DNA from 3 places in the Sphaerisporangium siamense genome. Region 2 is predicted to be linked to each of the others. Evidence: riboswitches for the same ligand, from Rfam matches in the RefSeq annotation. Region 2 holds a riboswitch; each other region holds the start of a gene.

Region 1 (9,655 bases), 910 kb from region 2:
CCCGGCGTCCGGCCCGTGGGTCTGCGCCATCGCCCGCGGGAACCCGATGGCCTCGCAGGCGACCTTCCCGGTGGCCGAGGCCACCTGCCCCCACCGCACCGGCCCGGCCCGCGACCCCTGCGGATCCACCACCCGCAGCAGCGCCGCGTCCAGCCGATCGGTCCCCGCCCACGCCACCTCGCACGGCCGGGCCCGATCGTCCTCCAGGGAGCGGACGGCCAACCCCCGCGCCGCACGCCCGGAGGCCGCGTCCACGACCACGTGCCGGGCGGTCAGCACCAGCCCATCGCCGACCAGGCACCCGGATCCGAACACCGTCCCGCCACCCGGCCCGCTGCCGGTGACGTCCACCACCCGTTCCGGCCGCATCGCCGGCCTACCTCTGCCCGGCGCGGCCCGGACGCGGCGGCGGCGCCGCCAGTTCGTCGTTCACCAGCGGAGCGGCGCCGGTGCTCGTGTCGACGGGGTTGAGCACGACCTTCAAGGTGTGCGAGGACCCGCGCGCGGCGGTGCCCGAGGCGCCGGCCTCCACCACCCACACCTTCACCTTGCCTTCGGCCTGGCCCTCATGGCGCACCTCGACCATGAACTCCAGCTCCACCGGGCCGACCTCGAACCGCAGCCGCTCCCCGTCGGCCGACTCCATCGCCGCGGCCAGCTCCTCCCGGACCCCGCGCACCGCTTCGGCCAGCCCCACCCACGCACCCTCGCCCACATTGCCCCACTAACGTCATCAATGAGTGCTTTCACGTAATTACTGCGATCGCAGAGAACCGCCCACGCGCCCAATCAGACGCGCCACTCGCCGCGCGCGTTCACCGCCTTGGTCGTTCGGGCACCAGCATCCTCCGGCCCCGGTCCCGCGAGGGGACGGAGTCGGCGCAGGTCAGGAGGGGGACAGGGGGGACGGGCCGCTAAGTAGGGGGCATAGCGGACAAGGGGTGGCGTTGCCGGAATGAAACATTTGATGGACACTGATCGGATTTCTTCCGATAATTTGGTGCCAGCTGCGAGTTTCCCCGCACCTCGCAACCCTCCGCCGCGTCGTCGTGCCCGGAAACACCCCCCAGACCGGGCGACAGAAGGGTTGTACCCCCCATGAAGAAACCCCTTCGCCTACTATTGCTGGCAGTCTCGTTGCTGCTCGCCACAGTGGGCGTCTTCGTCACGCAGTCCTCCGCCTTCGCGGCCAACCTGCTGTCCAACCCGGGCTTCGAGTCCGGCCTCTCGTCGTGGACCTGCGCCAGCGGTAAAGGCTCCGTGGTCAGCACGCCCGTCCACTCCGGCTCGGGCGCGCTGTCCGGCGAGGCGGGCGGGCAGGACATCGCCCAGTGCACCCAGACCGTGACCGGCCTGCGTGCCAGCACCGCCTACACGCTGAGCGCGTGGGTGCGCGGCAACTTCGTGTACGTCGGCGTGCAGAACGGCACGTCCCGCTGGGCGTCGTCGCCCTCGGCGTACACGCAGATCACGATCTCGTTCACCACCGGCGCGAACCAGACCTCCGCCACGGTGTACGTGAACGGCTGGTACGGCCAGGGCACCTACTACGCCGACGACGTCAGCTTCGACGGGCCGGGCACCCAGCCCACCTCCACGCCGACCCCGACGCCGACGATCACCCCCACGGTCTCGCCGACGCCCACGCCGACCCCGACGGTCACCCCCACCCCGACCCCCACGCCGACCGGTGACGCCACCTGCGCGGTGAAGAGCCGCCCGGCCGGCAAGGTGCTGCAGGGCTACTGGGAGAACTGGGACGGCGCCATCAACGGCGTCCACCCGCCGTTCGGCTGGGTCCCGATCAACGACCCGCGGATCAAGCAGCACGGGTACAACGTCATCAACGCCGCCTTCCCGGTGATCCGCAGCGACGGCACCGTGCTGTGGGAGGACGGGATGGACGCGACCGTGAAGGTCTCCACCCCGGCCGAGATGTGCTCCGCCAAGGCCGCGGGCGCCACGATCCTGATGTCCATCGGCGGGGCGACGGCCGGCATCGACCTCAGCTCCAGCACCGTCGCGGACCGCTTCGTCGCGACGGTCGTGCCGATCCTGAAGAAGTACAACTTCGACGGCATCGACATCGACATCGAGACCGGCCTGTCCGGCAGCGGCAACATCAACACGCTGTCGGCCTCGCAGTCCAACCTGATCCGCATCATCGACGGCGTGCTCGCCCAGATGCCGTCCAACTTCGGCCTGACCATGGCGCCCGAGACGGCGTACGTCACCGGCGGCAGCGTCACCTACGGCTCCATCTGGGGCGCGTACCTGCCGATCATCAAGAAGTACGCCGACAACGGCCGCCTGTGGTGGCTGAACATGCAGTACTACAACGGCAGCATGTACGGCTGCTCGGGCGACTCCTACCAGGCCGGCACGGTGCAGGGCTTCACCGCCCAGACCACCTGCCTCAACAACGGTCTGGTCATCCAGGGCACGACCATCAAGGTGCCCTACGACAAGCAGGTTCCTGGTCTGCCCGCCCAGGCGGGCGCGGGCGGCGGCTACATGTCGCCGTCGCTGGTGAGCCAGAGCTGGAACGCGTTCAACGGCCAGCTCAAGGGCCTGATGGACTGGTCCATCAACTGGGACGGCTCGCGGAACTGGACCTTCGGCGACACCGTGAAGGGGCTGCAGGGCCGCTAGCCGGCAGGACGTGAAGGGCCGCTCCCGGGTGACCGGGAGCGGCCTTTTCGCGTGAGAGGGGACGGTGAGCGCCCTGGTCGGAGGGTTTCATGCCGGTATTCTCGGCTGCGGGCGGCGCCGGCACGCGAAACCTGGGGGACCGACGATGAAGCTGACCTGGGACGCCGTTCTCGCCTGGCGCATGCGGCGGCAGTTCCTGGACCGCCCGGCGTCCGTCTCCACCGAGCAGGTCGTCCGCCGGTTGTGCGGGGTCCAGAGCCAGGTGAGGTCCTACGCCGAACTCGCGGTGGCGGTGCGCTCGCCCGCGCCGGCGAAGGACGCCGTCCAGCGCGGGATCGCCGCCAAGGCGCTGATGCGCACCTGGGCCATGCGCGGCACCCTGCACGCCCTGTCCACCCGTGACGCGCCCGCCTTCCTGTCGCTGCTGGCCTCGGCCCGCACCTGGGAGAAGGGCGCCTGGCAGCGGTCCTTCCTGGACGCGCCGCGCATGGCGCGGCTCGCCGACGCCGTCCGCGCCGAGCTGGACGGCGCCGTGCTCACCCGCGAGGAACTGGTCGCGGCCGTCGAGAGGCGGACCAGGGACGCCACGATCTCCGAGGCCGTGCGGTCCGGCTGGGGCACGGTTCTGAAGCCGCTGGCCTGGCTCGGCGACCTGTGCAACGGCGACGGCGACGACGGCCGGGTCACCTTCACCAACCCCGCGACCTACCTTCCCGGCTGGCCGGGGCTGCCCGAGCCCGACGCCGCCGCCCGGGTCGCCATCCCCGCCTACCTGTCGGCGTACGGCCCGGCCGGGCCGGACGCCTTCAACCGCTGGCTGGTGCGCGGCGCGCTCAAGAAGACGACCGTGCGCCGGTGGTTCGCCGACCTCGGCGACATACTCACCGAGGTCGACGTCGAGGGCGAGCGGCTGTGGGTACGCACCGAGGACGCCGGCTCCCTCGCCTCGGCCGCGCCCACCGACATGCTCCGCCTCCTGCCCGCCTTCGACCAGTACGTCCTCGGCGTCGGCACCGACGACACCCGCGTGGTCCCGGCCGCGCACCGCAAGGACGTCAGCAGGACCGCGGGATGGATCTCGCCCGTCCTCGTCCACGCCGGCACGGTGACCGGGGTGTGGGAGAACGACGAGGGGGCGCTCTCCGTGTCCCTGTTCCCGGGCGCCCCGAAGCCGGACACCGCCGCGCTCGAAACCGAGGCGACCCACCTCGGCGCCCTGCTGAGCGGCGGAAGGCCGATCTCGATCGCGATCTCGTGATCGGTCACCACCGGTCGTGGTGGACGGCCTTCCGCAGCGGGCGCCGGTGCCGCCAGCCGTGCCGTTCCAGGTCCGGCGCGGCCTCCAGGTGGGTCACGGGGCCGACGCAGAGCCAGGCCACCGGGCGGATGCCCGCGGGCACGCCGAGCAGCCCGGCGACGAACGGCTCGCGGTAGAACGACACCCAGCCGACGCCGAGGCCCTCGGCGGTCGCGGCCAGCCACAGGTTCTGGATGGCCAGGCACACCGAGTACAGGCCCGTGTCGGCGATGGCGTGCCGGCCCAGCACGGCGGGCGCGCCGCGCCCGGGGTCGTAGGTGACGACGATCGACAGCGTCGACTCCAGCACGCCCTCGATCTTGATCCGGGCGAACCGCTCCGCCGCCGCGGCGTCGAGCGTCGCGGCGAAGGTCTCACGCTCGGCCGTCACGTGCTCGTGGAAGGCCGCGCGGACCGCGTCGTCCCGCACGACGATGAAGTCCCACGGCTGGGACAGACCGACGCTCGGCGCGGCGTGCGCCGCGGACAGGACGCGGTGCAGCACCCGATCGGGGATCGGCGCGCCGGTGAACTGGCCGCGCACGTCCCGGCGGCGGTGGATGACGTCGTAGAACCGGTTGTCCATGGGCAGGCTCCCGCTGCGCGTGCCCCATACCCGGGGCGGTGGGCGCGAGGCCGGTCTTCGGACTCCCGGATCGACGCCCGCCACCCGCCTTCCCAGCCCTTCCGGGCCAGTGGCCGCGCACTCGCGCGTGGGTGGTGGCTCCCCGGTCACCGCGGCGGGCCCGTGCCGGAATCACACCGGCTTCCCGATTCTCCCCGCCGAGGCGAGGCACCTCACTACGACTCTCCGTGGAAAACCATAAACGATCACCTGCCGCCGCCGTATCGCCGGGGGCGTCGCAATCGCCTGTCCGGACGACGGCATGGCGCTCACCTGAACGGGAGCGGTCACGCCGGCCGCCGATGGCGGGGACGGTGGTGAGGGTTCCGGCGAACGCGCCGGTGCCGCGCGACCGGCGGCCGCGCGAACGCACGCGCCGGGGTGCCGGCGTCCTGGAAGCGGACGGCGGCACCCCGGTGGTGGGCCGGGCGTGGCTCAGCCGCCCGCGCCCGCCCGCTGCCGGCCCTCGGGGGACATGACGAGCAGGCCGAGGCACATCTCGTCGCTCGTGCCCTCGCCCCACACCACGTACCGCGCGGGCAGGCCCTGGAGCGCGGGCAGGGTCTTGCGCAGGCCGGCGTCGTGGGTGCAGGTCACGCGGAGGTTGTCGCCGGGCTTGACGGTGACGGGCTCGGGCAACGGGCGGATCTGCTGGTCGTCGAAGTCGTAGGACGGGATGTCCAGCAGCGTCTTCGCCTTGGGCGTGCCCGGGTTCATCTCGACCTTGATCGCGCGTCCGAGCAGGTGCATGTGCCCCGCGGTGGCGTAGATCGTCGCCTTGCCTTCGAACTTGCTGTCGCAGTGCTGGGTAGGCCCGGGGGTGAGCGGTTTGCCCTGGCCGCAGTACTGCGCGAGCTGGGCGACGTTCTCGCCCGAGTCCGTGCCGAAGCGGCTCACGACGTCCTTGACGGCGGTGTCACGGTCGCAGAGGGGACCGGACTCCTGGCTCGTGCAGGGCAGCTCGATCGGGGCCTGAAGCAACCCGGTGGCCAGCGGCTTGAGCTCGGCCTTGCCATCGGTGAGCCGTAGCCGCATGCTCGACTGGTCGCTCTGGTCGGCCTTGCCGCCCGAGGCGAGCAGGTTGTAGTGGATCTGCATGACGAGCTTGCTGCCGGGCTGGAGCGGATAGCCGACCTTCTGCTTGAGCAGCGTCTCGTTCGCGCCGGGCGCCCAGTGGCCCACCCAACCGCCGCCGTCGACGCCCGAGTTGCCGAAGCAGGTCCAGCCCTCGCCCGGCGTCTTCGCGTCGAGGTCCTGGGCCTGCTGCACCTTGTCGGGGTCGACGCGGAAGATGATCGCGTGGTGGACGAGCGAGGTGTTCTGCGGGAAGAACTGGCTGCCGGTCAGGAACGCCTGCTCGGTGAGGCCGGGGTCGACGATGAAGCAGCGGTACTCGTCGGTCCCGCCGTTCGGCGCCGCGGGCTTGTAGGGCTCGGCCAGCTTGACCTCGACGAAGCGCTCGGACTCGCGTAAGGGAGCCGCGGGCGGTGCGGAGAAGGTGCCGCCGTGCCCGCCGTGGGCGCCGGTCGACGGTGTCTGGGCCTGTTGTGAGGCTTGGGCCGTCGCGCTGCTCTGTGCCCCGGTGGTGGTCGCGTTGCCACCTCCCCCGCATGACGCGACGAGAAGGGCGCCGGCGAGGGCGATTGCCACTCCGCCGAACCATCGCGCCGGCCGGGCCGCGTTGTTCATTGAGCCTCCTGCTGTCCCCGTGGAGTTTCAGATGGCGTGCGCATTGCGGATCCGGCGCGCCGGCCGATCCTTTTCCAGCCTCCCCGCTGCGGAAAGCGCCCGGCATCCGTCCTGAGGCCGAAGCGACTCATCCCGTGGGCTGACCCGTCCCGGGACATCTGCAGCCACGGTCGTAGACGAACGTGATGTTCATCAACAAGTCCCCTGAAACCCCCATCAATCACGCAGGCGCGCGAGCACGGGCGGCAGCCCGTTCTCATGGACCACCGTGAGCCGCCGGGTGGCCCGGGTGATCGCCACGTACAGGTCCTGCCCGCCCTTGGGCCCCTGCGCCAGAATCTCGTCGGGCGCGACCACGATCACCGCGTCGAACTCCAGCCCCTTCGCCTGGGTCACGGTCAGCACCACCGACGGCGCGTCCAGCGCCTCGGCGGTCAGCGCGGACGCCGCCTCCGGCAGCAGGGCCGCGACCTCCCCGTGCCGGGCGTCCGGCGTCAGCACGCCCAGGCGGCCGGCGCCACCGCCGGTCACCAGCGCCAGCTCCGACCGCACGAGCTCCGGCAGCACCATGGCCAGCTCCGTCCGGGCGGCGCGCACCACGCGGGGCGGCGCCTCGCCGTCCCGCACCGAGATCGGCGGCGCCTGGTCAGGATCGACGGCCTGCAGCACGTCGGCGGCGACCGCCATGATCTCCGCGGGGGTCCGGTAGTTGACCAGCAGGCGCGCCTCGCGCCAGCGGCCCTTCACGTACGGGTCGAGCACCTCGGCCCACGAGCGCGCGCCCGCCGCCGACCCGGTCTGGGCGACGTCGCCGACCACGGTCAGCGAGCGCGTGGGGACCCGGCGCATGACCGTGCGCCAGGCCATCGCCGACAGCTCCTGCGCCTCGTCCACGATCACGTGCCCGTACACCCACGCGCGGTCGCCCGCGGCCCGCTCGGCGGTGGTCAGGGCGGCGGCGTCGGACGGGTTGCGCTCGGCGAGGGCGCGGGCGTCCATCACCTCGGTCAGCTCGTTGATCTCCAGGACGCCGCGCGCGTACGCGCGCTCCTCGTCGCGGCGGCGCCGGTCCTCGCGGGCGGCGGCCCTGCGCGGGGCGTCGTCCTCGCCGAGCAGTTCGGCGGCCTCGTCGAGCAGCGGGACGTCACCGGTCGTCCACGGCGAGCCCGCCGGGCGCAGCAGCGCCCGCCGCTCCTGCGGCGAGAGCAGGACTTCGCCGTCCGGGCCCGAGGAGGCCGCGCGCAGCAGCCCGGGGTCGGACAGCAGCTCCGCCACCAGCCGCCGCGGCGTGAGCGGCGGCCACAGCGCGTCCAGCGCCTCGCGCACCGCGGGACGGCTCCACAGCGCGGCCCGCGCGTACCGCAGGTCCTCCTCGTCCATCGGCAGGTCGAGCTGCCGCGCCTCGTCCAGCGCCAGCGCGGTCAGCGCCGAGTCGACGAACAGCTTCCTCGCGATGTTGTGCGGGTTGCGGACCGCGCGGGCGCGGTCGCGGGCGCGCACGCAGGTGGCGTGGTCCACCCGCAGCGCCATCTGCTCCACGACCACCTCGACCCCGTCGCGCACCGAGGTGCGCACGTCGATCAGCACGGTGAGGTCGCCCTCGGGCACCCGCTGCCGGTCGCGCACGGCGGCCCTGACCACCTCGGCCATCCGCGCGCCGCCCTTCACCACCGCCGCCTCGGGCGTGTCCCGCGCGGTGGCCCGCACGCCGGGGAACAGCTCGCCGACGGTCGTGAGGACGACGTCGGTCTCGCCGAGCGAGGGCAGCACCTGGCCGATGTAGCGCAGGAACAGGGCGTTCGGCCCGACCACCAGGACGCCGCGGCGCTCCAGCGTCTCGCGGTGCGTGTACAGCAGGTAGGCGGCGCGGTGCAGGGCCGCGACGGTCTTGCCCGTGCCGGGCGCCCCCTGGACGACCAGCACCCCGGGCAGGCCCGAGCGGATGACCTGGTCCTGCTCGGCCTGGATGGTGGCGACCACGTCGCCCATGCGCCCGGTGCGCCCGCGCCGCAGCGCCGCCAGGAGCGCGGCCTCGCCGACCAGCGCGCGGCGGTCGGGCTCGCTCATGCGGGCGAGGTCGAACACCTCGTCGTCGATGTGGACGACCGTGCGTCCCCGGGTGTGCAGGTGCCGGCGGCGCACCAGCGGGCCCGGGTCGCTCGGCGTCGCGGTGTAGAACGGCCGCGCGGCCGGGGCGCGCCAGTCGACGAGCACGAGTTCGTCGCGGGCGTCGCGCAGGAACGCCCTGCCGATGTAGTACGTCTCGCCGCCGGTGTCGTCGATCCTGCCGAAGCACAGCCCGCGCTCGATCGAGGAGAGCCGGGAGACCTGGCGCGCGTGCTCGGCGGCGGACACGTCACGCTCCAGCCTCGCCTGGTGCGTGCCCCCCTCCGCCCCGCGCCCGTGCTCGTCGCGCAGCGACGCCTCGGCGCGTTCGCGGGTCACGTCCAGGCGGTCGTAGAGCATGGTGACATAGGACTGCTCCGCGCGCAGCGCCTCGGCGCGGGCGGATTCGGATGCACGGGGCTGCATCGGTGTGGTATACTCCTTACGGGCAGGGTGTGCGGCTGGTTGCGATGGCATGGCTAACCGCGCGAGCGTAACAGCTCCCGTTCCCGCCCGCACCCTCTCGCCGCACCGCCCCCGAGGAGCGTCCCGCCCGGCCCCGTCCGGGTCAGGCGGCCTCAAGCCCCCTGACCGCGTCGTCCGCCGTGTCGAACGTGGCGAAGTGCCGGTCCAGATTCGTGATCGTCAACAGCCTTGAGATCATTCCCGGTGCCACCACCAGGGCCAGCGCGCCCCCTGTCTCGCGAACCCGGTTCAGCGTGCTCACCAGCAGGCCGAGGCCGAGCGAGTCGCAGAACGCCGTCGCCGACAGGTCCAGCACCATGCGCGGCGGCCTCCTGGCCTTCAACGCCACGTCCAGTTCGGCGCGCAACCGCGGGACGGCGTTCATGTCGAGCTCGCCCGCGACCTCGACCACCGTGCACGTTCCCTGGCGCCTCTGGTGTATCTCCAGTCCTGTCTGGCGCGTCGGATACGCCATGTCATCACCTCCGTTGCACAGTCGTTACCCTGACGAAAAGGCAATAAGCCCCCAAAGGCAAACAACCGGGTAGTCCAGGTGGTGCCATCACGGATGATTGCCCTTCATCGCACGGGTCGGCGGTTACATAATGAATCGCAATGAAGACGGAAAGTGACCGGCCTGTCGACGTGAGCATCGTGGTGCCCGTCCACAACTGCCGCCCCTATCTCGACCGCTGCCTCGCCTCGCTGCTGAAGCAGGCCGTCAGCAAGGAGATCGTCATCGTCGATGACGGGTCCACCGACGGCAGCCGCGACCTCCTCGCCGACTACGCGGCGAAGTTCCCCGAGATCCGGCTCTATCA
Region 2 (9,655 bases):
CCCGCATGCTCGCCGACAGCCACCGCCCCGGCTTCGTGCTCGCGATGGCCCTGCACGGCGAGAACCTGTACGGCTTCGCCTACGGCATCCGCTGCTCACGCCTGGCCACGCTCGCCCACCGCCTCCCCACCGGCGACTTCACGCTCAAAGAACTCGCCGTCCTTCCCCAGGCACGCGGCACCGGCCTCGGCGCCGCGCTGCACGACACCGTCCTCGCCGCCGCGGGCCCCGGCCCGCGCTGGCTCGCCACCCACGTCGCCGCCACCGAAGCGCTCGGCCTCTACCGCGCCAGAGGCTGGCACAGCGTCACCCTCGTGTCCCCCACCTGCCTGATCATGAGGCGCCAGTACGCCTGACGGGTCGGGACGATATGGCCGTTCTTGACCAGGTTGGTGGCCATGGGGGGGCGCCCATGTCGCCCAGGCCGATGAAGGCGATCTTCAGAACAGTCCCGGCTCTCCGTCGCCCAGCGGGGCGAAGAACGCCTCGACCTCCTCGGGTGAGGCGGCGACCGCCCAGCGCGGTGTCCGGTCCTTGTCGATGACCTGGGCGCGGATGCCCTCGCGCAGGTCCGGGTGACGCAGGGCCCGGCACGACACGCGGTACTCCTGGTCGAGCACCTCCTCCAGCGAACCGAGGAGCCCCGCCCGGCGAACCGCCGCGAGGGTGACCTTGAGCGCCGTCGGCGACCGGCCGGCGATCTGCTCGGCCGCCTCCTTGGCCACGCTGTCGCCGATCTCCAGCAGGTGTTCCACGATCTGCGCCACGTTCTCGGCCGCGTAGCAGACGTCGATCCAGGCGCGCTGCGCCTCCAGCGTCCCCTCCGGAGCGGTCCGCGCGTAGGTCTCCAGTGCCTCGGCCACCCCGCGCTCCACTATGGCCTGCCGGAAGACGGACAGGTCGGCGGAGAGGACGAAGTGATCGGCCAGGCCGCATGCGATCGCGTCGCCGGCCCCGATGGAGGCCCCGGTCAGCGCCAGGTGCAGGCCGATCTCGCCCGGAGCGCGCGAGAGCAGATATGTCCCGCCCACGTCGGGAGCCAGGCCGATCGCGGTCTCGGGCATGGCCAGCCTGGTGCGCTCGGTGACCACGCGGACGCCGCCGTGCGCCGACACCCCGACGCCGCCGCCCATGACGAGGCCGTCCATCAGCGCCACGTACGGCTTGCCGTACCGGGCGATGTGGGCGTTGAGACGGTACTCGTCGCGCCAGAACGCTGCCGTGGCGGCGCCGCCCCGCGGGATGTCGTGGTAGATGGCGCGGATGTCTCCCCCGGCGCACAGGCCGCGCTCACCGGCGCCGCTGATGAGCACGGCCTCGACCGCGTCGTCGTCCTCCCACGCGTGCAGCGCGGCGTCGAGGTCACGGACCATCTCGTGGGTGAGGGCATTGAGCGCCTTCGGCCGGTTGAGCAGAACCTGCCTGAGCCCGCCAGAGCGGGTGGTCTCGATGTCCATCAGGCGGCCCCGGTCAGTCCGCGGGCGACGATGACGTGCATGATCTCATTTGTCCCTTCGAGGATCTGGTGAACCCGCAGACCGCGCAGATCTTCCCGATGCCGTACTCGGTGAGGTAGCCGCATCCGCCGTGGAGCTGCAAGGCACGGTTGGCCACGGCGAACCCGGTGTCGGTGACGAAGCGCCAAGGAGATCCGAGGATGGGCACGCGACATGGGCGTGCGTGAGCGTGCACGGGGTCAGGGTTTTGTGGCCGCCGTCACAGTCGGATCACCAGGGTCGCGGGCGCGTGCTTCCTGCTGAAAATATAGTTGGACGTCCTACTAAGTCCACACCCGGGGCAGATTTCCCCCGGCGGCCAGACCCGCGACGACGGGGCCGCCGACGAGAGGTGAAGGTCCGCGGAGTGATCGCCATAGGGTGACCGGCACGGTCACGGCGGCTCCTCCGCGTTACGGAAGATTCGCGCCACCCCTGGCTAACGCGGTGTGAACTTCACATTCCTGACATCTCGCCATACAACGATGGTTCACGGTATTTCCCGTAAAGATACTCTTTATAGGTTGGCGTATCCATGCGACCATGACGGGAAAGGCGGCAGCGGATCGAGGAAACCGGTGAGAATCCGGTACGGTCCCGCCACTGTGATCGGCGAGCGCGTCCATCACACCATGCCCGGATGCGGAGCGGGCAGGCAAGGCGCGAACCGAGAGTCAGAATACTCACGCCGTCGCCTCCTCAAAAAATTTGGGGCGGATCTCCCCAGAAGAGGATGGTGGTTGTCGTGCCCAAATCCAGCTACGCCGCCTTTTCAAGCCCGGCATTCGGGTCTCTCCTGGTGATCCGATTTTCCGCCCGCTCCGATCGCCGTCGCGGAATGGTCATCGGGGCCAGTCGCCAGGAGAACGTCAATGGGCCTTCCCCGCCCGATCGGCGGCACGCTGATCACCGTCCTCGTCCTCGCCACCGCCTGCGCGATTTCCGAATCCACCGCGGCCCCGTCGCGCACGGCGCCCTCTGACGGCCGCTGCGTCACCTCCTACGATCCGGGAAAGGACTATTTTCCGGTCAAGCAGACGCTGAGGCACGCGACCAATTTCACGCTGACCTACGCCAAGAACTACCAGATCGTCACCGTCGAGCAGCCTTCTCCGCAGGCGAAGCCCGAGACCTACGTGCTGGTGCGCTGCGGCACCCCGGCACCCGGGCCGGCCGTTGCGCCGGCGGGCGCGATCGTGGTCGAGACACCGATCCGGACGCTGTTCTCCGCCTCCACCACGCACCTGCCGTTCCTCACCGAACTGGGCGTGCTGGACCGGCTCACGGGCGTCGCCTCTGCCGGGTACATCTCCTCCGCCCAGGTGCTGGCCCGTGTCGGAGCGGGGGCCGTCACCGAGTACGCCGCCGGGCGGGAGATCGATACCGAGAAGGTCGTCGCCGCCCGGCCGGACGTGCTGATGACCGGCGGCATCGAGGACAAGGTGTACGGCAGCCTGCGGCAGGCCGGGATCAAGGTCGTCGCCAACGCCGAGTGGCTGGAGTCCACCGCGCTGGGGCGTGCGGAATGGATCAAACTGGTGGCCGCGCTCACCGGGACGGAGGCCAGGGCCGGCGAGGTGTTCGGCAGGGTCGAAGCCGACTATGCCGCACTGGCCGCGAAGGCGAAGGGCGCGGCCCCGGTCAACGTGCTGCTGGGCCAGATGTACCAGGGCCAGTGGTCGATGCCCGGCGGTGGCAGCTACGTCTCGGCGCTGGTCAAGGACGCGGGGGGAACCCACGCTTGGGCGGGCACCCCGGGCGCCGGTAGCACGACACTGGACCTGGAGGCGGTGCTGTCCAAGGCCCGGGGCGCGAAGGTATGGCTGGCCACCGCCGACGAGTGGAGGACCTTGGCGGACGTACGCAAGGCCGACAGCCGATACGCCCGGTTCGCCGCCTTCACCGCCGGGGAGGTGTGGTCGGCCAACAAGGTGATCGGTCCCGGCGGCGGCAACGACTTCTACGAGCGCGGGGTCGCCCGCCCCGACCTGATCCTGGGTGATCTGGTCGCGATCCTGCACCCGGAGATCGCCCCCGGCCATGCCTTCACCTTCTACCGGAAGCTGGCGAAATGACCGCGGTGACGGCGGCGGCCGTTCCCACGGGGTATCGCCGCCACAGGGTCGTGCTGTCGGCCATGGCGGTGGCGGTGCCGATCGCGTTCACGCTGGCCGTCGCGCTCGGCTCGACCTGGATCCCGCTGGATGACGCGCTGCGCGCCCTGATCCACGACGCCACGGCCCTCCCCGGCGTCCAGGAGATCATCTGGACGGTGCGGCTGCCGCGTGCGATCACCGCCGCGCTCGCCGGAGCGGCGCTGGCCGCCGCTGGAGCGCAGATGCAGACGTTGTTCCGCAATCCGCTGGCCGAGCCGTACATCCTCGGGGTCAGTTCAGGGGCGAGCCTCGGGGTGGCCTTGGTCATCGCCGGCTGGGGCGGGGTCGCGGGCACCTTCACCGCCGGCGTCGCGGGGCTGGGCCGCGCCGGGGTCGTGGTGGCCGCCTCCGGTGGCGCCGCGGCCGTGCTGGGCCTGGTGCTGGCATTGTCGCGGCGCGTGTGGTCGGTGGTGACGCTGCTGGTGATCGGCGTGATGGTCGGCTCGGCCGCGACCTCGGTCATCACGCTGCTGCTGGTCTACACCGACCCGCAACGTGCCCAGCAGTTCATCAGCTGGGGGCTCGGCAGCTTCGCGGGCCCCACCTGGGCCGACCTGGCGGTGTTCGGCCCGGTGTGCGCCGCCGCGCTGGGCGGCGCACTGGCCGGGGTCAAGCCGCTCAACGCCTTGCTGCTGGGTGAGACCTACGCGCGCACCATGGGCGTGCGGGTCCGGCTGGTGCGCACCCTGACCCTGCTGACCTCGTCGGTGCTGGCCGGGGCCGTGACCGCCTACTGCGGGCCCATCGCCTTTCTCGGCCTGGCGGTCCCCCACGTGGCCAGGCTCGCGCTGGGCACCGCCGACCACCGGGTGCTGATGCCGGGCGTGGTACTACTCGGCGCGGTGACCGCGCTCATGTGCTGCGTGGCCACCCAGGCGCCGGGCAGCGGCGTCGTGCTGCCGCTGAACGCCGTGGCCACGATCCTCGGCGCACCCGTGGTGATCGCCGTGCTGGTGCGCAGCCGCGTGGCCCGCACCGGACTGGCGGTGTGAGGATGAGCGTTCACGACCGGGCGGAAGGGCTGCGCCTGCGAGCTCTCTGCGTCGGATACCCGGCCCGGCGCGGGCGCCCCGAGCGGCGCGTGCTCGCCGGTCTGGACGCCACCGCCGCCCCCGGCGAGCTGACCGTGCTCATCGGCCCGAACGGCACCGGGAAGTCCACGCTCCTGCGCACCATGGCCGCGATCCAGCCGCCGTTGACGGGCCGGGTCCTCGTGGACGGCATCCCCGTCGACTCGATCCCTCCCGCCGAACTCGCGCGCCTGATGGCCGTCGTACTCACGGAGCGTGACCTGCCCCCGCTGCTGAACGCCCGAGAGCTGGCCGGGCTGGGCCGTCACCCCCACACCGGGTTCATCGGACGGCTGTCGGCACGCGACCACGAGATCGTCGCGTGGGCACTGGCCTCGGTCCGCGCGTCGCATCTGGCAGGCCGGGCGCTGACCGAGCTGTCGGACGGTGAGCGCCAGCGTGTGCTGGTGGCGCGAGCTCTGGCGCAGCAGCCGTCGGCGATCCTTCTGGACGAGCCGACCGCCTTCCTCGACGTCACCTCCCGGGTCGCGCTCATGGGCCTGCTGCGCCGCCTCGCCCGCGAGAGGGACCTCGCCATCGTGGTGTCCACGCACGATCTGGAGCTGGCGCTGCGAGTCGCCGACCATATCTGGCTGCTCGACCCGGACGGCCGTCTGCACACCGGGACGCCGGAAGAACTGACCCTGCGGGGAGTGGTCGGCGCGTCCTTCGACGGCGAGGACCTGTCCTTCGACCCGGCTGCCGGAGTGTTCGCCCTCCATGTGACCACCGCCGGCAGGATGCGGGTGACCGCCGACGGCGTCCAGCGCCTGCTGGTGGAACGGGCGCTGGCGCGCGAGGGCTGGAGCACGGCCGGGGACCAAGCCGTCGACATGGCGGTGGAACACACCGAACAGGGCTACGAGGCCGCCTTCGACGGTGGGATCGTCCGGTTCGCGACCCTGCCCGAGCTTGCCGCCTGGAGCCGCGAGCCGGCGGCCAAGCTCGCCGCGGCACCGCCAGGACTGCGTCCTGCCGGCCGTGAGGCGATCGGCCACGCGGTCCTCGACACCTCAGGCGTCGGCGGGTTCTTCGCCATCGAACTCGTCCCGGTCGAGCCCGGGTGGCGGCCCCTCACCGACCTGTTCACCACCCCGGACGTCCTGAAGGACAAGATCGCAGAACTGGCCGCCCGGTTCGCCACCGCCGACATCCGTGCGGTCGCCTCGCTGCTGTTCCAGCACCTGGCCGCCCGCCTGTGGTCACCGTCCCTCGGCATCGCCGTGACGCACGACATGGTCGCCGACCTGACCCCAGGTCTGCACTGGCGGGCCGCCTCCGGAGGGCCGCTGCCCCTGCGCGCCGGTCGCCTGACCGGGTGGCAGGTCGCCGACCCGGCTCGTCTCGCTCCGGAGCTGTACCGCACCGTGGTCACCGACGTGCTGGAACCTCTGGCGGCGACGGTCCAGACGATCGTGAGGGTCTCGCCGCGCGTCCTGTGGGGCGACTCGACCTCCGCGCTGGCCAACGCCCTGCGCATCCTGGTGCTGCGCCGCCCGGCCCTCTCCGGTAAGGCCGCCGCGCTGGGCCAGGAACTGTTGGAGATGGGGCTGCTGAGCGACACCGGCCGCATGGCCGAGCCTGTGCCGGGCCAGTTGTTCTTCGCCCGCCGGAATTGCTGCCTCTACTACCGCCTGTGCGGTGGCGGGATCTGCGGCGACTGCGTCCGGCTCCGTCCCGATGACCTTCACGAGCACTGGGAAGAAGTCATACGAGAGTCCGAAGGAGCGCCATGAGTCACACCGTCGTCGAAGAACAGGGCACCGGCACCCTGCACGTCTGGGCGCTGCCCACCGACGAGCAGTCCCTTCTGTCCCTGGTCACCACCCTGTTCGAGAAGTATTGGCGGCACATCTGGTTCGGCGTGATCATCCAGGGCGCCGCCTGGGAGGTCGCCGCGCCCAACGCGCCGGAGCGGATCGGCATGTACGACGGGTACGTCACCGTCGACTTCGGCCGATGGCACTTCCACCTGTGCATCGGCGAGCACACCGCCAGCGGCCCCGAGCTGGGGCGGATCCGCCGCTGCGCCCGCGCCGAGCTCTACCGCTCCATCAACGCCGACGACGGCAGCCCCGTCTCCTGGGGCGTACGCCTGTTCAACGGCCTCGACGAGCAGCTCATGACCGTGCTCCTGCCCAACCCCTTCCTCACCGACCGCCAGCAGATCCTCCATCCACCGGACTTCACCAGGCTGGCCGCCTGGGACGAACTCCGCGCCACCTACCTCGACCTCGCCCCCGACCCACTCGACCGAGCGGGCAAAGGCTTCGAACACTCCTGAGCACCACTGCGTTCGTGCTGCCGGTTCATGTCCGTCCGGATCCGATGAGCTGGGAGGCCATCAGGGTGGTGTAGACGCCGGGCCGGTCGATCAGTTCCTGGTGGGTGCCCACGTCGGCCACGCGGCCGTCTTCCAGGACGACGATCCGGGTGGCGGTGAGGATGGTCGACAGGCGGTGGGCGATGACCAAGGTGGTGCGGTTGTGACGCACGCCGGCCATGGCCGCGGCGACCTCCTGCTCGCTTTCGGTGTCGAGGTTGGAGACCGCCTCGTCCATGATCAGGATCGGCGCGTCCTTGAGGATGGCTCGCGCGATGGCGATGCGCTGACGCTGGCCACCGGACAGACGGGCGCCGAGCTCGCCCGGCAGGGTGTCGTAGCCGTCGGGAAGGCCGACGATGAACTCGTCGGCCTGAGCGGCTCGCGCGGCGGCGACGACGTCCTCGCGACTCGCCTCGGGCCTGCCCAGGCGGATGTTGTCGATGAGCGGGATGTTGAACAGGTAGACGTCCTGCGGCACCAGGGTGATGAGCCGGCGCAGATCGTCTTGAGGGAAGTCGCGGATGTCGTGGCCGCCGATGGTGATCGATCCGGCGTCCACGTCCCACAGCCGCATGAGCAGGCTGGCGCAGGTGGACTTGCCCGCGCCGGAGTGGCCGACCAGTGCGACGGTCTCGCCAGGTGCGATGTCGAAGGAAATGTCGCTCACCGCGTCCGGCAGCGCCGTGCCGTACCGGAAGCGCACACCGGAGAAGGCGACGTGCGGCGAGATGGGGCCGGACGGCGGCGCGGTGACCCGGTCGGTCACCGGAGCAGGGGTGGTCAGAATCGTCATGATGCGGTCCCCCGCGGCGATGACGAGGTTGAGGTCGCGGGCGACGTCGGTGACGGCGATGACGGGGGCGAAGGTGGTCGCGGCCAGCACGACGGCGACGGGGAACAACGTCCTGTCGAGGCTTCCGGCGGTGACGAGCAGAGCCGCGGTGATCAGGACCGCGAGCAGGCCCAGAGTGGTGAACGCGTTGGTGACGGCGTGTTCCAGGCCCGAGCGGCGGCCGTGGGCGAGCTTGGCGGCCAGCAGCCGCTCGTCCTGTTCGGCGATGCGGTCGAGCTGACGGTCGCCGGCGCCCGAGGTGATCAGTTCGCGCAGGCCTTGGAGGGTGTCGACGGCCTCGGCGTTGAGCTCGCCGAGGCGGGCGCGCACTTCGGTGCCCTGGGCTTCGGCGTCGCGGCGCAGCCGGGCGGGGACGAGCGCCAGCAGGAGCAGTGCGGGCGTGAGCGCGAGGGCCAGCGCGGGATGGAAGACACCAAGAGCCGTGAGCGCGGCGACGGGGACGGTGACCGCGCTGACGAGCGGGCTGAGCGTGTGAGCGAACCACAGCTCGAGTTGCTCGACGTCGGAGATCGCGGCGGTGCCCAGGTCGCCTGAGCGGCGTTCGAGCAGGTAGCCGGGCGCGAGGCGATCGAAGGCGCCATAGACCCTGCCACGCACGTCGGCCAGGACCCGGAAGGCGGCCATATGGGCGAGGTAGGACTCCAGCCACGGCGTGACGGCGAGCAGCGGAAGAAGGACACCGAGTGTGATCAGCCCACCACGCAGATCCGCGGGCGAGGCGCCGTTGATGGCCTGGCTGACCACCCACGCGCCGACGCCCGCGGAGGCGAGGATCACGAGGTGCTGGGCGATGCCGCTGAGGATCGCCGCGATCAGCAGCCACCGGTGGGGGCCCAGCAACCGGGCGAGCGGGAGCAGGCGGCGGATCATGACGCGGCTCCTTCCTGGGCGGCGATCAGGCGGGTGTAAGCTCCGCCCCGGTCGAGCAGGCCGGCGTGGTCGCCCACTTCGACGATCCGCCCCTCGGACATGACGATGACCCGGTCGGCGTCGCGGACGGTGGACAACCGGTGGGCGATCATCAGGGTGGTGCGGCCTCCGGTCAGCGCGTCCAGAGCCTGCTGGATGCCGGATTCGTTGGCGGCGTCCACGCTGGAGGTCGCCTCGTCCAGCACGAGGATCGGAGCGTCCTTGAGCAGAGCGCGAGCGATGGCGACGCGTTGCCGTTCGCCGCCCGACAGCTTCAGCCCTCGTTCACCCACGACGGTGGAAAGGCCCTGGGGCAGGTCGTGGACGAACTCCGCGCGGGCCGCGCGGACGGCGGCCTCGAGCTCGGCGTCGGCCGCGTCGGGTCTGGCCAGGGTCAGGTTGTGCCGGACCGTGCCGTGGAAGAGATAGGTGTCCTGTGACACCACGGCGATGAGCGAGCGCAACTCTTCCAGGGGGAGGTCCCGGATCTCGGTGCCGTCGATCGTGATCCGGCCGTCGATCGTGTCGAAGAAGCGCAGCAGCAGGGCGGCGACCGTGGTCTTGCCCGCGCCCGATCGGCCGACCAGAGCGACACGCTCACCGGGCGCGATGTCCAAGGAGAAGTCGTCGAGGGCGGGCTTGGCCCGCTCGCGGTAGGTGAGCGTCACCGCGTCGAAGGTCACCGCCGGCGGCCCGGCGCGCTCGAGGACACGCGTTCCCTGAGGTTGTACCGGGGCGTCCAGCACCTCGAAGACCGCGGTCAGCGAGGGAACCGCGTTGTAGCTGGAGTGGTAGGCCGACTCCAGTTCACGTAGCGGCCGGAAGCACTCGGCGGTGAGCATGAG
Region 3 (9,655 bases), 4.1 Mb from region 2:
CCGCCCGCCAAGTTCGTCCACGAGGACGGCGACCGGGTGGGGCACGCGCTGGACTCGATGGTCTCCCCCGGCGTGATCGTCTCGGGTGGCACGGCGCGGCGGTCGATCCTGTCGCCGGGGGTGGTGCTGCACTCGCACTCCCAGGTGGAGGACTCGGTGCTCATGCACGGCGTGAAGATCGGCCGGGGCGCGGTGGTGCGGCGCGCGATCATCGACAAGAACGTGGTGATCCCGGACGGGGCGCGCATCGGCCTGGACACCGAGTACGACCGCTCGCGCTTCGCGGTGACGCGCGGGGGCGTGGTGGTGATCGGCAAGAACGAGCTCGTCGAGCGGTAGCGGCAGGATCTCACTTCCGCTGCCCGATCCCATGCCGGAAATTTGGCAATATGTGACCGTTCGGGGGTAGGGCCGCCGTATGAGCGAGACCAGACGCGAGCCCGACATGGGCGACGACGAGCAGCTGACCCAGATCGAGGAGTGGACCGAGAACCTGCCCATCGGTTACGAGATCACCCCGGACGACCCGCAGCAGCGCGACGACCTCGATCGCCGCCTGTGGCGGGAGGCCCCGGACCACACCCGTTCGCCGCGCGAGGAGCACCGGCTGGTGGCCCCCGACGAGGGCGCCCGCCCGGACGTGGAGTCCGAGGAGTACGCCGCCGATCTCGGCGCGGACGACGGCGACCTGTCGGCCGAGGAGCGGGCGATCCACATCGAGCCCGACTGACCCCCGCCGTACGGCCGGATTCGCCGGGTCCGTGGGGGTTCATACCGGCTGGGGACGGGGGCGTCGCGCTAGAGTCCAGGTGTGCGGAGATCACGACCGTTCCGGTGGCTGACCGCCGCGGAGCGACGGGTGTGGGACGCCTACCCCTCCGGCGCGTGGGTGGACCTGCGCGGCGGGGACCCCGACGCCGACGACCCGGCGAAGGGCGCCTCCTGGGGACGGGAGCGCACGGTGCGGGCCGAGGTCATCGCCGCGCTCATGCTGGGCGCCAACCCGCCCGGCCCCGGGCAGGTCGCGGGGCTGCGGCTGGCCGGGGCGCACATCCCAGGGAACCTCAACCTCTCCGACGCCGCGCTCACCACCAAGCTGCACCTGCTGGGCTGCCATCTGCCGGACATCGTCTCGCTGACCGACACCACCGCCAAGGGCGTGCGGTTCCGCGGCTGCGACATCTACCGCCTGCGGGCGGCGCGCTGCACGATCGACGGGATGCTGGAGCTGGACGCCTGCACGATCCGCGCCGGCTTACGACTCGACAACGCGCACATCACCGGGCAGCTCCGCCTGGCCAGGGCCACCCTGCTCCCCCCTGATCCCGGGGGCGGCGCCTCGGAGAGCTACCTGGAGGACGCGCGCCGCCCGTTCACCGACGCCGAGAAGCGCGAGCGCGGCTGGGACCAGAGCCAGTGGGCGCTGTGGGCGGGCGGCCTCATCGTGGACGGCGGCGCGTTCTGCCGCGACCTGCGCGCGCACGGCGGCCTGCGGATGATCGGGGCCCGCTTCAACAGCGGCCTCTACCTGCAGCGAGCCGTGATCGAGAACCAGGGCGGGCACGCCGTGTACGCCGACCACCTCCAGGCGTCCAGCGTCGAGTTCAGCGGCGGCTTCACCGCCGTGGGCACGATCCGGCTGCGCGGCGCCCGGGTGGCCGGGGTGCTGTCGTTCGACAAGGCGGTGCTGTCGGCGCCCGGGAGCGAGCGCTGCCTGCACCTCAGCCACATGCAGGTGGACGAGCTGATCCTGCGGCCGGCGTCGATGAGCGGGGAGGTCAACCTCGGCTACTCGCGGATCGGCGTCCTGCTCGACGCCGCCGACGCCTACCCCGCCGCCGTGCGGCTCAACGGCTTCACCGTCGAGTCGCTGCGCGGCGGCATGACCCTCGCCGACCGCCTGTCCTGGCTGGCGCGTGACCCCGAGGGGTACCGCCCGCATCCGTACGAGCAGCTCGCCGCCTGGTATCGCAGGATCGGCCACGACCAGGAGGCCCGTGCCGTCCTGCTGGCCAAGCAGCGGGCGCGGCGGGCCACGCTCGGCGTCACGGGCAGGACGGGCGGGTACGTGCTGGACGTGGCCGTCGGGTACGGGCACCGCGCGTGGCTCGCCGGGGTGTGGTTCGCGCTGCTGCTCGTCGCGGGCACGGTGGTGTTCACGCTGTACCCGCCCTCCCAGGTGGGCCTGGACGAGCGGCGCGTGTTCCACGCCTTCCCCTACACGCTGGACCTGCTGGTGCCGGTGAGCGTCTTCGAGCAGCGCGCCGCGTGGGAGCCGGTGGGGTGGACGCAGTGGCCGGCGAACATCCTGATCGCCTCGGGGTGGATCCTGGCGACGGCGCTGATCGCGGGCGCCACGCGGGTGCTGCGGCCGCAGGCCGGCTGACGCGATCTTGACCGCCCTGGGCTCCGGTCAGCGGGCCGGGCCCGCGTCGGCGTCGGCGTCCACCTTCGGCGGCGGGCCGTCGTCGGCCTGGGAGCCGGCGACATCGTCGGGGTAGGGCGCGCGGGGCCCGCCGAGCAGGCCCGCGCCCGGCCGGGGCCCCGTGCGCTCGGAGCCGCCGGGCAAGGCGGTCTCCTCGACCCGCAGGCGCGGCAGGGCCTCGGGGTACTTCTCGCGGACGTAGGAGACCAGGTGCTCGCGCATGTCGCACTTCAGGTCCCACACGCTCGGGGCGTCGGAGGCGCTCATCAGCGCGCGCAACTCCACCAGGCCGTTGGGCTGGACGCCGGTGACCTGGACCGACCAGTCCTTCTGGTCCCACAGCGGGTGGTCGCGCAGCCGCCGGTACAGCTCGGCCCTGAGCTCGTCCACCGGGACCGACCAGTCGACGTACAGCAGGACGTGGCCGATGACCCGGCTCTCGTAGCGGGTCCAGTTCTCGAACGGGTTGGTGGTGAAGTAGGAGACCGGCAGGATCAGCCGCCGCTCGTCCCACAGGCGCACGACGACGTAGGTGAGCGTCAGCTCCTCGATGCGGCCCCACTCGCCGTCCACGACGACCGCGTCGTCCAGGCGGATGGCGTCGCTGAAGGCGAGCTGCAGCCCGGCGATGAGGTTGCTGAGCGTGGACTGCGCGGCGATGCCCGCCACGACGCCGGCGATGCCGGCCGAGGCCAGCAGCCCGGCGCCGAGCGCACGGACGGCGGGGAAGCTGAACAGCATCGCGCCCATGGCCACGATGATGATCACGGCGGCGGCGACGCGGCGGACCAGCGCGATCTGCGTGCGGATGCGCCGCGCCCTGCGGTTGCCCTCGCCCTCGACCGTGCCGAGCCGCTCCAGCACCACGTCGGTGACGGCGTAGGCGGCCTGGATGACCAGCCAGGCGACGCAGGCGATGAGCAGGAGGGTGACGACCTGCTCGATCGCGTTGCCGCTCGTCCCCGGGACCGGCCGGCCGTCGGCACCGGTGTGCCCGGTCATGCCGGGGACGTACACCGTGTTGAACGCGACCACGCCCGCGGTGGCGAACCCGGGCCAGGTGCAGCGCTCGACCAGCGGCCCGGCCAGGGAGAACCTGCCGTTGACCCGGCGCGACTTCAGCAGCCTCCGCAGCAGCTCGACCGCGACGACCGCCGCGACGACCGTGAGCACGAGCAGCGTCCAGCTCCCTAGCGATGGCACCGGCGGCGCCCCCTTCGTCGTCGGCTCCCGTCAGGGCGGGGGATCGTGGCCTCCGCCGCCACCCGTACGGGCCGCGGCCGGTCACCACGAATCATCACAGAACCAGGCATTTCACACGAGTCCGGACGCGAACCGATTGCCTCCTTTTCCGGGGTCTTCCAGCGGCTTCCCGTGGCACCGCGCGCGGACGTGCCACCGGCGCGGGCCCTGGGCCACGCGCTGGCTCTCGCGCAGTTCTAACCGAACATCGATTTATGAATCATGAAATAGAGAGACATGGCTCACATGCCACGGCTTGCCGCCTTCAGAACGCCTCGTCGAGGCGGACCGTGCCCTCCACGGCCACCTGGTAGGCCGACACGCGCCGCTCGAAGAAGTTCGCCAGCTCCTGCACGTCCTGGAGCTCCATGAAGGCGAACGGGTTGGCCGACCCGTACCGCGGCGGCAGGCCCAGCCGGGCCAGGCGCCGGTCCGCGACGTACTCCAGGTACTCGCGCATGCGATCGGCCGTCATCCCGGCGACGCCGTCGCCGCACAGATCGCGGGCGAAGGCGAGCTCCGCGGCGACCGCCTCCTCGATCATGCGGGTCACCTGGGCGCCCATCTCGTCGTCGAACAGCTCCGGCTCCTCGGCCCGCACGGTGTCCACGACCGCGAACGCGAACTCCATGTGCATGGACTCGTCGCGGAACACCCAGTTCGTCCCGGTGGCCAGCCCGCCGAGCAGGCCGCGCGAGCGCAGCCAGTACACGTAGGCGAAGGCGCCGTAGAAGAACAGCCCCTCGATGCACGCGGCGAAGCAGATCAGGTTGAGCAGGAACGCCCGCCGGTCGTCGCGGGACTCCAGCCGGGCGAGCCCGCCGATGGAGTCGATCCAGCGGAAGCAGAACTCGGCCTTGTCCCTGATGGACGGGATGTGCTCGATCGCCGCGAACGCCTTGGCCCGCTCGTCGTGGTCGGGCAGGTAGGTGTCCAGCAGCGTGAGGTAGAACTGCACGTGCACGGCCTCCTCGAAGAGCTGCCGCGACAGGTACAACCGCGCCTCGGGCGCGTTGACGTGCTGGTACAGGTTGAGCACGAGGTTGTTGGCCACGATCGAGTCGCCGGTGGCGAAGAAGGCCACCAGGCGGTTGATCAGGTGGCGTTCCTGCGGGCCGAGCCGGGCCAGGTCGGCGAGGTCGGACTGCAGGTCCACCTCCTCGACCGTCCAGGTGTTGCGGATCGCGGCCCGGTAGCGCTCGTAGAAGTCCGGGTAGCGCATCGGGCGCAGGGTCAGGTTCATGCCGGGGTCGAGCAGCATCACTGGCACGCCTCGCAGATCTCGGGGTTCTCCAGGGAACAGGCGACGGCCTCGGGCTCCGAGAACGCCGGGGAGGCCGCGGCGGGGACGGCGGCGACGGTGGTCTGCGCGATGCGGGTGGCCGGGCGGGAGCGCAGGTAGTAGGTGGTCTTCAGCCCCGCGCGCCAGGCGTAGGCGTACATCGAGGACAGCTTGCCGATGGTCGGGGCCGCCATGAACAGGTTCAGCGACTGCGACTGGTCCACGTAGGGCTGGCGCGCGGCGGCCATGTCGATCAGCGCCTTCTGCGGCAGCTCCCACGCGGTGCGGTACAGCGCCCGCAGGTCCTCGGGGATGGACGCGATGTCCTGGACCGAGCCGTCCGCCCGCTTGATCGCGTCCCTGACCTCCGGCGTCCACAGCCCGCGCTCCCGCAGGTCACGCACCAGGTAGCGGTTGACCTGAAGGAACTCCCCCGACAGGGTCTCGCGCTTGAAGACGTTGGACACCTGCGGCTCGACACACTCGTAGCATCCGGCGATCGAGGCGATCGTCGCCGTCGGGGCGATCGCGATCATCAGCGAGTTGCGCAGGCCGGTGGCGGCGACGCGCTCCCGCAGCGCCGCCCACTCGCCCGGGTGGACGGGCCGGGCGTCCGGGTAGTGGTCCGGGTGCAGCGTCCCGCGCGCCGCCCGCGTGTCTCCGTAGGAGGGGTGGGCGCCGTGGGCCTCGGCCAGGTCGCAGGACGTGCGGTAGGCGGCGAGCGCGATCTCCTCGGCGACGCGCGTGGACAGGGCCAGCGCCTCGGGCGCGTCGAAGGGCAGGCGCAGCGCGAAGAACACGTCGGCCAGGCCCATCACGCCGAGCCCGATCGGGCGCCAGCGCCGGTTGGCGGCCTCGGCCTCGGGCGTCGGGTAGTAGCCCAGGTCGATGGTCCTGTCCAGGAACCGGACGGCGGTCGCCACCGTGGCGCGCAGCCGGGCCCAGTCGATGCCGCCGCCGGTCAGGTGGGCGGCCAGGTTGACCGAGCCGAGGTTGCACACCGCGGTCTCGGCGTCGCTGGTCACCTCCAGGATCTCGGTGCAGAGGTTGGACAGGTGGATGACGTTCTCCGGCAGCGCCGTCTGGTTGGAGGCGCGGTTGGCGGCGTCCTTGAAGGTCATCCAGCCGTTGCCGGTCTGGGCGAGCGTGCGCATCATGCGGCCGTACAGGGCGCGGGCCGGCACCTTGCGGACGTACCGTCCGGCGGCCTCGGCCTCGCGGTAGGCGGCCTCGAACGCCTCCCCCCACAGGTCGGTGAGCTCGGGGACCTCCTTGGGGTCGAACAGCGCCCACTCGGCGTCGGCCTCGACCCTGCGCATGAACTCGTCGGGCACCCAGTTGGCCAGGTTCAGGTTGTGGGTGCGCCGGGCGTCCTCGCCGGTGTTGTCGCGCAGTTCGAGGAACTCCTCGACGTCGGCGTGCCACGGTTCGAGGTAGACGCAGGCCGCGCCCTTGCGCCGCCCGCCCTGGTTGACGGCGGCGACGCTGGCGTCCAGCGTGCGCAGCCAGGGGACGATGCCGTTGGACAGCCCGTTGGTGCCCCGGATCAGCGAACCGCGCGCGCGGACCCTGGTCCAGGCGATGCCGATGCCGCCCGCGTACTTCGACAGGCGCGCCACCTGGGCGTACCGCTCGTAGATGCCGTCCAGCTCGTCGCGCGGGGAGTCCAGCAGGAAGCAGGAGGAGAGCTGGGGCCTGCGGGTGCCGGAGTTGAAGAGCGTGGGCGAGCTCGGCAGGTACGACAGCGTGGAGATCAGCCGGTACAGCTCGCCGGCCTCGGCGACGGTCCGCGCGAGGCCGCAGGCGACGCGCAGGAAGAAGTGCTGCGGGGTTTCGAGGACGCCCCGGGTGACGGGGTGGCGCAGCAGGTAGCGGTCGTAGACGGTGCGCAGCCCGAAGTACTCGAAGCGGCCGTCCCCCTCCGGGTCGACGAGGGCGTCCAGCGCGGCGGCGTCGTCCCGGACGAACGCGGCGAGGCGGTCGTGGACCAGGCCCGCGGCGTGCGTGGCCGCGACCGACTCCGAGAACGTCCGCACGCCGTGCGCCGCGGCCTCCTCGGCGATCTCCTCGGCGAGCAGCCGGGCGGCGAGGCGGGAGTTCTCCGGGTCGGCGATGACCCGGGCGGCGGCCTCCTGGATGGCGAGCCGCCGTCGCTCGCCGGCCGCGTCCCGCCGGTAGGCCGGGCGCGGGCCCGGCTCGGCGTCACGCGCCGCGTCAGTCACCGCATCGGTCACGGTCACCTGCTGTCTCCTTCGTGCGAACGGGTCGCCGCGAGGAAGGAGCGCACGAAGACATGGCCCGGTGGCCCTCACAGGGGCATGCCGGGACGACCTCGTCTCGCGGCCCTCCCTCGGGGCCTGGACGACGTCGCGGGCAGGTCTTCGGGCTCGCGGGCGCACGGCACACCCCTACTGGCCGTCGCTTCCCGGGCCGTGCGGCCCAGTGCCTTGTGACGGCGGTCGTTCCCGCTCACCGCTGCGGGGCAGCGCCGGAGTCACACCGGCTTCCCTCTCACCTCGCCGAAGCGAACCAGCGACGAGCATGGATCCTACATCTAGTGGCGCAGCGCGCAACAACCCCTATAAGTTGTGTTGCACAGGGGTACGGAGCGTCACCGGGCGGTCAGGCCCGCACGCCCAGCTCCCCCAGCGCGCGGCCGAGCCGGGCCGACTCCACGCCGAGCCACTGCCGGAAGTCGTCGCCGTCCAGGTACAAGGGGGTCCAGCCGTTGCGCCCGCACAGCGCCTGCCAGCGCGGCGACTCGGCCACGCCCCGGCACAGCAGGGCCAGTGCGGCGCGGTCGTCGTCGGCGAGGCGGCCGGGCCCGAGCAGGCCGCGCCAGTTCGCGCAGTACAGGTGCACGTCGGACTCCATCAGTGTCGGGGCCTCCAGGCCGGGGATGCGCTCGGGCGAGGACACCGCCAGCACGCGCAGCTCTCCCGAGCGCACCCGTGCCCGCACGGCGGCCTGCCCCGCGATGACGGCGGCCGCCGTGCCCCCGTTGAGCGCGGCGACGGCGTCGTCGCAGCTTGGATGGGCCGCGTACCGGACCAGGCGCGCGTCCACGCCGAGGCTCTGGGCCAGCATGCCGAGCAGCAGGTGGTCCACCCCGCCCTCGTTCCTGCCCGCGACGGCGAGCCGGCCGGGGTCGCGGCGCAGGGCGTCGGCGAACGCGCCGAACGTGGCCAGGCGCGAGGACGCGGGGACGGCGATCAGCTCCCACTCGCCGCAGAGCCGGGCCACGGGGGTCGTGCCGGCGAAGGCGCCCGACGGCCGGGCGGCGCGCACCGTGCCGACCAGCTCGGGCTCGGCCATCAGGACCTGGTCGGCGCGGCGCGCCCGGGTGAACTCGGCCAGGCAGGACGCGAGGGGCCTGGTCTCGACGTGGACGGCCCTGGCCAGCGACTCGCGCTCGGCCACCCCTTTGAGCGACCGGGCGACCCTGTCGGCGTCGCCGCCGGCCGGGCCCGGCACCACCATCGAGACCCGCGTGGTCGCGAGGCCGCGCGTACCCGGGGCGCCGCCGCACCCGGCGGCCATCGCGACGAACCCCGCGCCGAGCGCGAGGACCTGGCGACGACGCATGGTTCACGCCCTTTCCCCCGATATCGGGCTAAATGCCCATTTCTGCGGTCCGGCACACGGCACGAGAACGGATCGGGCCCGGTCGCGTCCCGGGGCCCGTACGGCGGCGGTGTCCCACGGCGCTCGGGAAGCCCGGTCACCAGGGCTTCGAAGGGGCGTTCGCCGCGCGGGAGAGGCGGTCCCCCGTACGGGGGAGGCGGTTCCCGATCCGGGGGGAGTCGCCGGCCAGGGATGCGCGGCGAATGTGAACACGTTGGTCTTTCGCTCATCGCAATGGGAGCCATCGTGTCCGACAACCGATCGCACACCACACCGGCCGCCATACCGGCCGCCACCCCCGCCCCCCGAAGGGCCGGGTGGGCCGGATGGACGGGGTACGCGGCGGCGCTGTGGGCCGCCGCGTACGGCGTGGTGGCGTTGTTCTGGACGATCTCCGGGAGGGGCTACCCCTTCGGGCCGGGGCACGCGGAGGACTCCCCGCCGCTGCTGCGGTCCCTGCCCGCCCCGGCCGGGGCGCCGCTCTTCGCGACCGTCCTGCTCGTCACCGCCGTCGCCGCCCTGGCCATGGCGGGCCGCCACGCGGAGACGCCGCCCCGCCCGGCGCGGGCCGTCCTGCTCGCCTTCGGCGGGACGGTGGCGGCGGTCCTGCTCGTGGGCGTGCCGACCGTGGACGTCCTCGCGCTCACCGGGTACGCGCCGATGCTGATCCTGGGCGCCCCCTTCGGCCGGCCGAGGGGCGTGGACTACGCCGCCGTCCTGGACTGGTCGCTGCTGAACCAGGCCCTGTGCCTGATCGGCGGCTACCTCGTGACGTTCACGGTGCTGTCCTGGCAGCGGCGCGCCCGGGGCTCCTGCGCCCGCTGCGGACGGCACCGCGACGGCCCGGCGCGGGACCGGAGCCGTCTCCTCGCGCTGAGCCGCCGGGCGACGGCCACGGCCGTCGTGATACCCCTGCTGTACGCGGTGAGCCGGTACGCCTGGCTCGCGGGCGTCCCACTCGGCATCGACGACGCGCTGCTGCGCTCGCTGTGGGACAGCGGCGGCGTCTGGGCGGGCGCGGGGCTGGCGACGGCCGCCGTCGCGGGGGCGGCGCTGACGCTGGGGCTCGTCCAGCGCTGGGG

The links. A riboswitch is a leader RNA that binds a small molecule or an ion and turns the genes downstream of it on or off. The one in region 2 is predicted to bind cobalamin.
Region 1: it holds a riboswitch for cobalamin, as region 2 does, so the genes downstream of both, bluB (5,6-dimethylbenzimidazole synthase) here and BJ982_RS04495 (ABC transporter substrate-binding protein) in region 2, are expected to answer to the same signal.
Region 3: it holds a riboswitch for cobalamin, as region 2 does, so the genes downstream of both, BJ982_RS23410 (ribonucleoside-diphosphate reductase subunit alpha) here and BJ982_RS04495 (ABC transporter substrate-binding protein) in region 2, are expected to answer to the same signal.

The regions. Positions count from the first base shown of each region.
Region 1 covers NZ_JACHND010000001.1:55,827-65,481, reverse strand. The annotation lists gene BJ982_RS00320 (tetratricopeptide repeat-containing S1 family peptidase) at 1-369, opposite strand, end outside; gene BJ982_RS00315 (trypco2 family protein) at 377-697, opposite strand; gene BJ982_RS00310 (glycosyl hydrolase family 18 protein) at 1,099-2,652, shown strand; gene BJ982_RS00305 (winged helix DNA-binding domain-containing protein) at 2,798-3,910, shown strand; gene bluB (5,6-dimethylbenzimidazole synthase) at 3,915-4,535, opposite strand; cobalamin riboswitch at 4,567-4,765, opposite strand; gene BJ982_RS00295 (monooxygenase) at 5,010-6,263, opposite strand; gene BJ982_RS00290 (HelD family protein) at 6,480-8,795, opposite strand; gene BJ982_RS00285 (STAS domain-containing protein) at 8,938-9,309, opposite strand; gene BJ982_RS00280 (glycosyltransferase family 2 protein) at 9,450-9,655, shown strand, end outside.
Region 2 covers NZ_JACHND010000001.1:966,391-976,045, forward strand. The annotation lists gene BJ982_RS04480 (GNAT family N-acetyltransferase) at 1-356, shown strand, start outside; gene BJ982_RS04485 (enoyl-CoA hydratase/isomerase family protein) at 441-1,457, opposite strand; cobalamin riboswitch at 2,007-2,201, shown strand; gene BJ982_RS04495 (ABC transporter substrate-binding protein) at 2,369-3,571, shown strand; gene BJ982_RS04500 (iron chelate uptake ABC transporter family permease subunit) at 3,568-4,644, shown strand; gene BJ982_RS04505 (ATP-binding cassette domain-containing protein) at 4,647-6,458, shown strand; gene BJ982_RS04510 (DUF7676 family protein) at 6,455-7,006, shown strand; gene BJ982_RS04515 (ABC transporter ATP-binding protein) at 7,032-8,771, opposite strand; gene BJ982_RS04520 (ABC transporter ATP-binding protein/permease) at 8,768-9,655, opposite strand, start outside.
Region 3 covers NZ_JACHND010000001.1:5,071,958-5,081,612, reverse strand. The annotation lists gene glgC (glucose-1-phosphate adenylyltransferase) at 1-339, shown strand, start outside; gene BJ982_RS23430 (DUF5709 domain-containing protein) at 419-730, shown strand; gene BJ982_RS23425 (pentapeptide repeat-containing protein) at 812-2,386, shown strand; gene BJ982_RS23420 (mechanosensitive ion channel family protein) at 2,414-3,628, opposite strand; gene BJ982_RS23415 (ribonucleotide-diphosphate reductase subunit beta) at 3,933-4,928, opposite strand; gene BJ982_RS23410 (ribonucleoside-diphosphate reductase subunit alpha) at 4,928-7,189, opposite strand; cobalamin riboswitch at 7,305-7,498, opposite strand; gene BJ982_RS23405 (tripartite tricarboxylate transporter substrate-binding protein) at 7,572-8,534, opposite strand; gene BJ982_RS23400 (hypothetical protein) at 8,820-9,655, shown strand, end outside.